Regions from separate parts of the Kribbella sp. CA-293567 genome, predicted to be linked through region 2. Evidence: riboswitches for the same ligand, from Rfam matches in the RefSeq annotation. Region 2 holds a riboswitch; the other holds the start of a gene.
The links. A riboswitch is a leader RNA that binds a small molecule or an ion and turns the genes downstream of it on or off. The one in region 2 is predicted to bind ZMP and ZTP.

Region 1: it holds a riboswitch for ZMP and ZTP, as region 2 does, so the genes downstream of both, OX958_RS17310 (bifunctional 5,10-methylenetetrahydrofolate dehydrogenase/5,10-methenyltetrahydrofolate cyclohydrolase) here and OX958_RS12280 (5-aminoimidazole-4-carboxamide ribonucleotide transformylase) in region 2, are expected to answer to the same signal.

What each region holds. Positions count from the first base shown of each region.
Region 1 is NZ_CP114065.1:3,769,678-3,774,433, reverse strand. It holds gene cmk ((d)CMP kinase) at 1-127, opposite strand, end outside; gene OX958_RS17320 (prephenate dehydrogenase) at 138-1,211, opposite strand; gene aroH (chorismate mutase) at 1,208-1,576, opposite strand; gene OX958_RS17310 (bifunctional 5,10-methylenetetrahydrofolate dehydrogenase/5,10-methenyltetrahydrofolate cyclohydrolase) at 1,645-2,493, opposite strand; ZMP/ZTP riboswitch at 2,517-2,606, opposite strand; gene OX958_RS17305 (NUDIX hydrolase) at 2,692-3,300, opposite strand; gene prcA (proteasome subunit alpha) at 3,297-4,160, opposite strand; gene prcB (proteasome subunit beta) at 4,193-4,756, opposite strand, start outside.
Region 2 is NZ_CP114065.1:2,553,865-2,558,620, reverse strand. It holds gene ilvD (dihydroxy-acid dehydratase) at 334-2,016, opposite strand; ZMP/ZTP riboswitch at 2,178-2,264, shown strand; gene OX958_RS12280 (5-aminoimidazole-4-carboxamide ribonucleotide transformylase) at 2,286-3,341, shown strand; gene OX958_RS12275 (ubiquitin-like small modifier protein 1) at 3,351-3,635, opposite strand; gene OX958_RS12270 (WD40/YVTN/BNR-like repeat-containing protein) at 3,635-4,726, opposite strand.

The sequences.
Region 1 (4,756 bases), 1.2 Mb from region 2:
GCGCCGACCAGGTCACCGCCCGGTACATCGCGCCGGTGTCCAGGTACCGCAGGCCGAGCCGGGTCGCGACTCCGCGGGCCGTGCTCGACTTACCGGACCCGCTCGGGCCGTCAACAGCGATGATCATGGCCCGAAGATTACCGGTGGACGGACCAGCCCCGCTCGGTCAGTACCCCGACCAGCTGATCGACCGACGCCGGCTTGACCGACAACTCGACCTCACCGACCGGGCGGCCCGGGCTGTGATCGATCCGGAGATCCTCGACGTTGGCCCCGGAGGCGGCTGCGTCCGCGAACAACCTGGCCAGCTGGCCAGGACGGTCGGGGATGGTGACGAGGACCGGAACCAGCTCGATGTGCGGGGCGCCGTGCTTGCCCGGCACCCGGATCGCGCCGGAGACCCCACGGTTGAGTACGGCGGTCAGCTCGTCGGTCGCCTCTTGCTTGCCCAGGGCAATGAGAAGCCGGTCGAGCTCGTCGCGGATGCCTTCCAGCAGGCCGCTCAGCGCGGGTGAGTTGGCCGCGACGATCTGGGTCCACAGGCCCGGATCGCCGGCCGCGATCCGGGTGACGTCGCGGACGCCCTGACCGGACAGCTCGAGGTGGGCGGCGGGCGCGTCGACCAGCGTGCCGGCGGCCAGGGACGACATCAGTTGCGGGAGGTGCGAGACGCGAGCCACCGCGAGGTCGTGGTCGGCGACGGACAGCTCGACCGTCCGGGCGCCCGCGGCCTCGGCGAGGCGGCGGACCAGCTCGACCGCGTCGGGATCGCTGGTCTCGTGCGGGGTGATCGCCCAGGTCGCGCCCTCGAACAGGTCGGCCCGGCCGGCCAGTGGGCCGCTCCGCTCGGAGCCTGCCATCGGGTGGCTGCCGACGTACCGGGAGAGCTCCTCGGGGTTCGAGGCCAGGGCGCGCGCGTCGAGGAGCGGCTTCGACTTCACACTCGCCGCGTCGGTGACGATCGCGTCGGTCTGCTGGAGCTGCTCGACGATCACCGCGCCGACATGGTCGGGCGGGACCGCGACGACCACCAGCTGAGGCTCGATCTGGACCAGGCGCGAGCCGGCCCCGATCCGCTCGGCCATCAACGCGTTGTCGGGATCGGCGTCGACGAGCTCCACCACGACTCCGAGCCGGCCGAGCGCCAGGCCGATCGACGTCCCGATCAGGCCGGTGCCGACGATCCGGACCGGACCCCGCAGCTCGGTCACTGGGCACCGGTCAGGTCGGGGCGCAGACTGACGGCGCCGTGCAGGTAGACGTGCTGGATCTTGTCCCGGGACAACTGCGACTCGGCGTGCACCATCATCCGGACCACCCGCGGCAACGCGTGCGGGACGCTGATCTCCTGCATGCACATCAGCGGTACGTCGGTCAGCCCGATCTGCCGGCCGGCCACCGCCGGGAACTCCGACCGCAGGTCCGGAGTGACGGTGAACAAGATGCTGATCAGGTCGTCGGAGGCCACGTCGTTGGCCTCCAGCACGGCCCTGACCAGCTCCGCGGACCGCTCGAGCAGATGCTCGCGCTCGTCCACCTCGAGCTGGGTGGCCCCGCGGATCGCCCGTACCGCCACAGCAACTGCCTCCTACTTCGATGATCACCGGTTGTCTCAACACTAGGACAGATGGTCCACCGCGTGCGTCACCGTCTCGGATTCTGCGCCTCGGCCGCGTCGACTGTCTGCTCCAGCAGCAAAGCGATCGTCATCGGCCCCACGCCACCAGGCACCGGGGTGATCAGGCTCGCCACCTGCGCGGCCTCCTCGAAGTGCACGTCACCGACGTTGCCTTCGTTGTATCCGGCATCGATCACGACCGCGCCGGGCTTCAGCCAGTCACCGCGGACGAAGTTGGCCCGGCCGACCGCGGCGACGACCAGGTCCGCCGTCCGGACGATGCCGGCCAGATCACGCGTCCTCGAGTGCGTGTAGGTGACGGTCGCGTTCGATGCCAGCAGCAACATTCCGGCGGGCTTGCCGAGGATCGGGCTGCGGCCGATCACGACGGCGTGCGCGCCCTCCAGCGGGACGTCGTACGCCTGCAGCAACCGGAGGATGCCGCCCGGCGTACAGGAGACGAAGCCGGGTTCGCCGAACGCCATCGCGGCGAACCCGTGCATGGTGACTCCGTCGACGTCCTTGGCGGGAGCGATCGCCTCGAAGGCGGCCCGCTCGTCGATCTGCGCCGGCACCGGGTGCTGCAGCAGGATGCCGTGCACGTCGGGGTCGTTGGACAGCTTGTGTAGCTCGGCAACCAGTTCCTCGGTCGTGGTCGTGGCCGGCAGTACGACGCTGCGCGAGCCGATCCCGGCCTTCTTGCTGCGGTTCTGCTTCATCCGGACGTAGGTGGCCGAGGCGGGGTCGTCCCCGACCAGCACGGTCGCCAGACACGGCTGGACGCCGGTCTCGTCCCGCAACTTCCTGGCCCGCTCCCCCGCGTTGCTCACCAGCTCGGCGGCAAGGTCGGTACCGATCATCAGCTTCGCACTCATCAGCGCACTCCTCTGGACAGAAGACTCAATGCCCAGGCGCGCGGCTCGGCCGATCCGATCGGCAGACCGTTCCCCGGTGGTGACCCACCTCAACGCCAGTTGCGGTCCATCGAGCAGTTTACTGCCCGCCGACGAGACCCCTGCGCTGCTTCAACCCGTCAACGTGACGAAGCCGACCAGATCGCCGGACGACTGCTTTCACAGCAGGCCGGCGTGGTCCAGGGCGAAGTACGCCGCGTCGGTGCCGGTCATCGTGCCGGGGGTGCGGAGGTCGGCCAAGAACTCGGAAGTGCTGAGCTCGGCCGGGACGCAGTCCTCGAACTCGTCGAGGGACTGCTTGCCGTCCGGCCGGCAGCCGCGGGCGATCGCGACGTACTTGCGGAAGACCGAGGACGAGCCCGACCAGAGCCAGCCGACCACCTCGATCGAGTCGCAGGTGTAGCCGGTCTCCTCCTCCAGCTCACGCCGGCCCGCGTCGGCGGGATCCTCACCCGGGTCGATCAGGCCGCCGGGGAGGTTGGTGACGACGCGGTCAGGACCCGCGCGGAACATCCGCACGGTGACGATACGGCCGTCAGGAGTCAACGGAAGTACGGCGACGCCACCATTGACCCCGGCGTTCATCGCGGGGCCGAAGACGTCCCAGTCGGCTTCTCGGCCGTTCGCCATCCGGTAGCGCCGGCGGCGTACCGTCAGGAAGCCGTCGTACCCCGGCTCTTCGCCGAGCAGCACCCACGGCTGCGGATCCCCCGGACGTACGCCGTCCGCCCCGGACGGGTCCGGGGCGGACGGATCGGAGTTCGTCACAGCGGGCGGTCGGTGTCCGGGTCTTCCGGCGGGGCAATGGGAGTGTCGTCGGCGGGCGGCGCCACCGGGGCGTCTCCGGTCGATTCGCTCTCGTAGTTGCCGCCGTTGGCCTGGTCGGCCGCTTCGGCATGGGTCGCCGGCTCGGACGGGGAGGTGTCCGGGCGGGACTCGGCCAGGATCCGGGCCAGCGTCTCGTCCGAGATCCGCTTGAACTTGCGCACCTGGGTGCGGGTCCGGTCCAGGATCGCGACCTCGATCTGGTCCGGCTCGAGCTGCCGTACGTCGGTGCCGTCGTGCCCGAGGGCGTCCACCGCCAGGCGCAGCGCGCCCGCCAGCGAGATGCCCTCGGAGTAGTGCTCTCCGACGTACTCCGCGACCTGCTCGGCCGGGCCACCCATCACGGCGTAACCACGGACGTCCGCGATCGAGCCGTCGTAGGTGAGCCGGTAGATCGTGTCCTCGGCGGTGCTGGCGCCGACCTCGGCGACCAGGATCTCGACCTCGAGCGGCTTCTCACCACCGGAGGAGAAGATCGCGCCGAGCGTCTGGGCGTAGGCGTTGGCCAGCGCCCGGCCGGTGACGTCGCGCCGGTCGTAGGAGTACCCGCGCATGTCGGCCAGGCGCACGCCGGCGATCCGCAGGTTCTCGAACTCGTTGTACCGGCCGACGGCGGCGAAGGCGAGCCGGTCGTAGATCTCGGCCACCTTGTGCAGGGCCGGGGACCGGTTCTCCGCCACGAACAGGATGCCGTCGGCGTACTGCAGGGCGATCGCGCTGCGGCCCTTGGCGATGCCCTTGCGGGCGAAGTCGGCCCGGTCCCGCATCAACTGTTCGGGCGAGACGTAGAACGGCGTACTCATCTAGGGTGTCGTCCTCTATCAGTCGATGGTGGTCAGGTGATGGGCGCGGCGGGGCCGTCGGGGCGCTCTTGCCGAGCCGCCATGACGGTGTCGACCAGCCCACCGACCTCTTCGGCCGGGAGCCGCCGGTACCCGTCGGCGGTGACCACACCGATCACCGGGAAGATCCGCCGCAGCATGTCCGGACCGCCGGTCGCCGAGTCGTCGTCGGCCGCGTCCACCAGGGACTGGATGGCCACCGTGACGGTCTCGGTCTCGGTCAGGTTCTCGCGGTAGAGCTTCTTCAGCGCGCCACGGGCGAACAGCGAGCCGGAGCCGACGCTGTGGAACGCGCGCTCCTCGTACCGCCCGCCGGTCGGATCGTAGGAGAAGATCCGGCCGCCCTTGATGTCGTGGTCGTAGCCCGCGAACAGCGGCACGACGGTCAGGCCCTGCATCGCCATCGGCAGGTTGCCGCGGATCAGCGCGGTCAGCCGGCTGGCCTTGCCGTCGAGGCTGAGCGTGGTGCCCTCGAGCTTCTCGTAGTGCTCCAGCTCGACCTGGAACAGCCGCACCATCTCGATTCCGAGGCCCGCGGTGCCGGCGAAGGCCACGCA
Region 2 (4,756 bases):
CTGCTTCGTCACTGCTGCACGAAAGACTGCTGCTGTACAAAGAAAAAGCCCCCTGAGCCGGGTGGGCTGAGGGGGCGCGCTCGACTCTGAGGTCGCGTCAGTCGGCGCGCCGCACAAGTACGAGAAGAATCGATCGCATGCAGTCACCATCGCCGACTCCCCTTGATCCGGTCAAGCTCACCACCGGACCGTCCCACCATCCGAGACGCCCGTCTTACGTTTCAGCAGTCTAATCCTCCGCGCCACCCCCTCGCTCGGAGGGCTACCCCCGCGATCGGCGACTTACCCCCGGTTGGAACAGGGGGAGAGTCGCCGGTCGTGAGGGGAGGTTGGCTAGGTGCAGACGGCGCCTTCGGAGGCGGAGGTGACCAGGCGGCGGTATTTGCCGAGGACGCCCTTGGTGATCGCGGGCTCCTTCGGCGTCCACCCCTGGCTGCGCCGTACGAGTTCCTCGGGCTCCACGTGGAGGTCGAGAGTGCGGTTCCGGACGTCCAGAGTGATCCGGTCGCCGTCCTTGACGAAGGCGATCGGGCCGCCGTCCACGGCCTCGGGGGCGACGTGACCGACGCAGAGTCCGGTCGTACCGCCGGAGAACCGGCCGTCGGTCAGCAGCAGCACGTCCTTGCCGAGCCCCGCGCCCTTGATCGCGCCGGTGACGGCCAGCATCTCGCGCATTCCCGGACCGCCCTTCGGGCCCTCGTAGCGGATCACCACGACGTCGCCGGCCTGCAGCGAACCGTCCGCGACGGCGTCCATCGCGCCGCGCTCGCCGTCGAAGACGCGCGCCGTCCCCTCGAAGACGTCTTCGTCGAAACCGGCGCTCTTCACCACGGCACCGTCCGGGGCGAGGCTGCCCTTGAGGATGGTGATACCGCCGGTGCCGTGGATCGGCCGGTCCAGTGCGCGGATGATCGTGCCGTCGACGTCCGGCGGGGCGATGTCGGCCAGGTTCTCGGCCATCGTCTTGCCGGTGACCGTCAGGCAGTCGCCGTGCAGCAGGCCCGCGTCGAGCAGCGCGCGCATCACGACCGGGATGCCGCCGACGCGGTCGACGTCGGTCATCACGTAGCGCCCGAACGGCTTGAGGTCACCCAGGTGCGGAACCTTGTCGCCGACCCGGTTGAAGTCGTCGAGGGTGAGATCGACCTCGGCCTCACGGGCGATCGCGAGCAGGTGCAGTACGGCGTTGGTGGAACCGCCCAGCGCCATCACGACCGCGATCGCGTTCTCGAACGCCTCCTTGGTGAGGATCTGTCGCGCGGTGATCCCCTTGCTGAGCAGGTTGACCACCGCCTCGCCGGACCTGCGCGCGAAGCCGTCCCGGCGCCGGTCGACCGCGGGCGGCGCGGCTGAACCAGGCAGCGACATCCCGAGCGCTTCGGCTGCGGACGCCATCGTGTTCGCGGTGTACATCCCACCGCAGGCGCCCTCGCCCGGGCAGATCGCCCGCTCGACGGCGTCGACCTCCTCGCGGGTGATCAGACCACGAGCGCAGGCCCCGACCGCCTCGAAGGCGTCGATGATGGTGACGTCCTTGTCCCCGAGCTTGCCGGGCATGATCGAACCGGCGTACAGGAAGACACTGGCCAGGTCGAGGCGAGCGGCGGCCATCAGCATGCCGGGCAGCGACTTGTCACAGCCGGCCAGCAGCACCGAGCCGTCCAGCCGCTCGGCCTCCATCACCGTCTCGACCGAGTCGGCGATGATCTCGCGGCTCACCAGCGAGTAGTGCATGCCGACGTGGCCCATCGAGATGCCGTCGGAGACGCTGATCGTGCCGAACTCCAGCGGATAGCCCTTGGCCGCGTGGACGCCGTCCTTGACCGCCTTCGCGAGCCGGTCCAGCGACAGGTTGCACGGGGTGATCTCGTTCCAGCTCGACGCCACCCCAATCTGCGGTTTGACCCAGTCGTCGTCCCCCATCCCGACCGCACGCAGCATCCCCCGCGAGGCGGTCGCCTCCAGCCCATCGGTGACCGTCCGGCTCCGCGGCTTGATATCAGGCGTGTTCGACATACCGCTCACTGTAGGAGCGCCGGCCGGACAAGACTGCCGACCCCCTGTCCAGTACTACGCGGCCGGCCGTGCGGTCGGGGTCGCGGTTGGGGGTTGCGGCCGGTCACCTGTACTGCGTGTCAGCACATCCCGCCGGCGCATCCGGAGGCGCTAGGGTCCGGGTCTGCGGTCGTGACTGGCGAAGGTGGAGCACCACCGGGAAGCGACCGTTGCGGCAAGTAAAGGCGTCGTCCGCCTGGGCGCCTCCGATTCGTCCTCGGAGGCTCGCGATGCACCTGCGCTACGGAATCAACCCGCACCAGCCCGCCACTGTGTCGGCCCTGGGGCCGTCTCCCTTCACGGTGCTGCACGGCTCGCCGTCGTACATCAACGTGCTGGACGCCGCGAACGCGTGGCAACTCGTCCGCGAGGCGCGTCACGCGTTCGGCGTACCGGCGGCGACTTCCTTCAAACACGTCTCGCCCGCGGGCGCCGCCTTGGCCGGACCGCTCGACGAGACCATCCGTACGACGTACGCCGTCGGCACCACCTCGCCCGTCACCAGCGCCTACCTCCGAGCACGCGACGCTGACCCGAAGTCGTCGTACGGGGACTTCGTCGCCGTCTCCCACCCGGTCGATCGCGACCTGGCCGACGTGTTGAGGCGGCTGACCTGCGACGGCATCATCGCGCCCGGGTACGACGCGGGCGTGGTCGGCACGCTCTCGGCGAAGAAGCGCGGGACGTTCCTGATCCTCGAAGCCGACCCTGCTTTCGAGCCGCCGCTCGAAGAGGTCCGGGAGCTCTACGGCCTTCGGCTCACTCAGCATCGCGACGCCGAGCCGCTGACTCGCTCTCTGCTGGTCCCCGACCTCCCGGATCAGGCCGCGCGGGACCTTCTGCTCGGGCTGATCGTGCTCCGCTACACCCAGTCCAACTCGATCGCCTTGCTGAAGGACGGGATGGCGATCGGCATCGGAGCGGGACAGCAGTCCCGGATCGACTGCACTCGCCTGGCAGGGCAGAAGGCCGACACCTGGTGGCTCCGCCGCGCGATCACGGTCCGCTCCGACCTGCCGCTGTCTGCTCGCATCGCTCACCAACTGGCCGAGGTGGACCGCCTTTCCGCTGTCGATCGCGCCGCATGGCTGGACCGGCTGACCGAGGTCGCGATGACCTCGGACGGCGCGATCCCCTTTGCCGACAACATCGACGAGGCGCACCGCCACGGCGTACGCCACCTGGCCGAACCAGGCGGCTCGATCCGCTCGGCCGAGGTCACCACGGCCTGCGCCGCGGTCGGCATGACCTTGTCCCGCACGGGTATTCGCCTGTTCCACCACTAGGCCCGAGCATCAGCCGCCCGCCACGCTCGGCAGGATCAGCAGCTCGTCCCCGTCGGACAGCGGTGTGTCGAGCGCGTTCAGATCGCGAACGTTGTCGTTCCCGAGGAAGACGTTCACATGCCGGCGGAGCGCGCCCTGGTCGTCGGTCAGCCGCCGGCGCAGCGCTGGATGCTCGACCTCCAGCGCGGCGAAAACCTTGCCCACGGTGGGCTCGCCCGCCACCTCGACCTGCACCCGCTCCGCTCCCCCGGCGAATGGTCTGAGCACCGTCGGGAGTTTCACTGCCACGGACATCAGCCGAGCACCGCCGCGCGCACGGTCAGGACGTCGGGAAGATGGCGGGCGACCTCGACCCAACTGTCGCCCCCGTCGGCGCTCGCGTAGACGCAACCGTCCCGAGTACCGACGTAGACGCCCGCCTGATCCGCTTGGTCCACGCACAGCGCGTCTCGCAGTACGGGCGCGTACGACGGAACCTCGGGCAGCCCGTTCGTGAGGGCCTCCCAGGTCGAGCCCGCGTCGCGGGAACGGTAGACGCGGCACTTCGCGTCGGTGGGAATCCGGTTGCCGTCGGCAACCAGTGGGAAGACGTAGACGGTCTCCGGCTCGTGCGGATGCACCACGATCGGGAAGCCGAAGTCCGAGGGCAGGCCGTCCGCGATCGACTTCCAGATCGCGCCGCCGTCGTCGGAGCGGTAGACGCCGTGGTGGTTCTGCGCGAACAACCGTTCCGGTACGGCGGGGTGCCCCGCCAGCTTGTGGACACACTGACCGAACTCGGGATCCGGATCGGGCATGAAGTACGCCTTGATGCCGTGATTCGCCGGCTTCCACGAATCGCCGCCGTCGGTGGTCTGGTAGACCCCGCCGGTCGACATCGCGACGCTCATCCGTTGGGAGTCGGTGGGGTGCGGCAGCACGGTGTGGATCGCCTGACCGCCGAAGCCCGCGCCCCAGTCTTTGCGATGCGGGTGGTCCCACAGGGCGCTGACCAACTCGAAGCGGACCCCGCCGTCGGTCGACTTCCACAGTGAGGACGGTTGCGCACCGGCGTACACGACGCCGGGCTGGTTCTCGGGCGCAGGCTGAATCTGCCAGACCCGCTCCATCGATGCGTCGGCGCCGGCGGGGAAGCCGATCGAGCCCTCCGGTGGCTCGTCCCAGGTCTGACCGAGATCGTCTGAGTGGAAGACGGCCGGACCCCAATGCTCACTGGTGCCGCCGGCGAACAGACGTGGCCGCTCACCACGAGTGTCGATGCCGACCGAGTACACGCCTTGCATCTCGAACGAGGGCCCGTTGAGTCTCCACTCCCGGCGCTCGCTGTCGCTCCGGCCGATCCAGAGCCCTTTCTTGGTCCCGATCAGCAGTACGGTCTCGGACATCTTTGTCCTCCCTCGGTCGCCGCGGCAGGC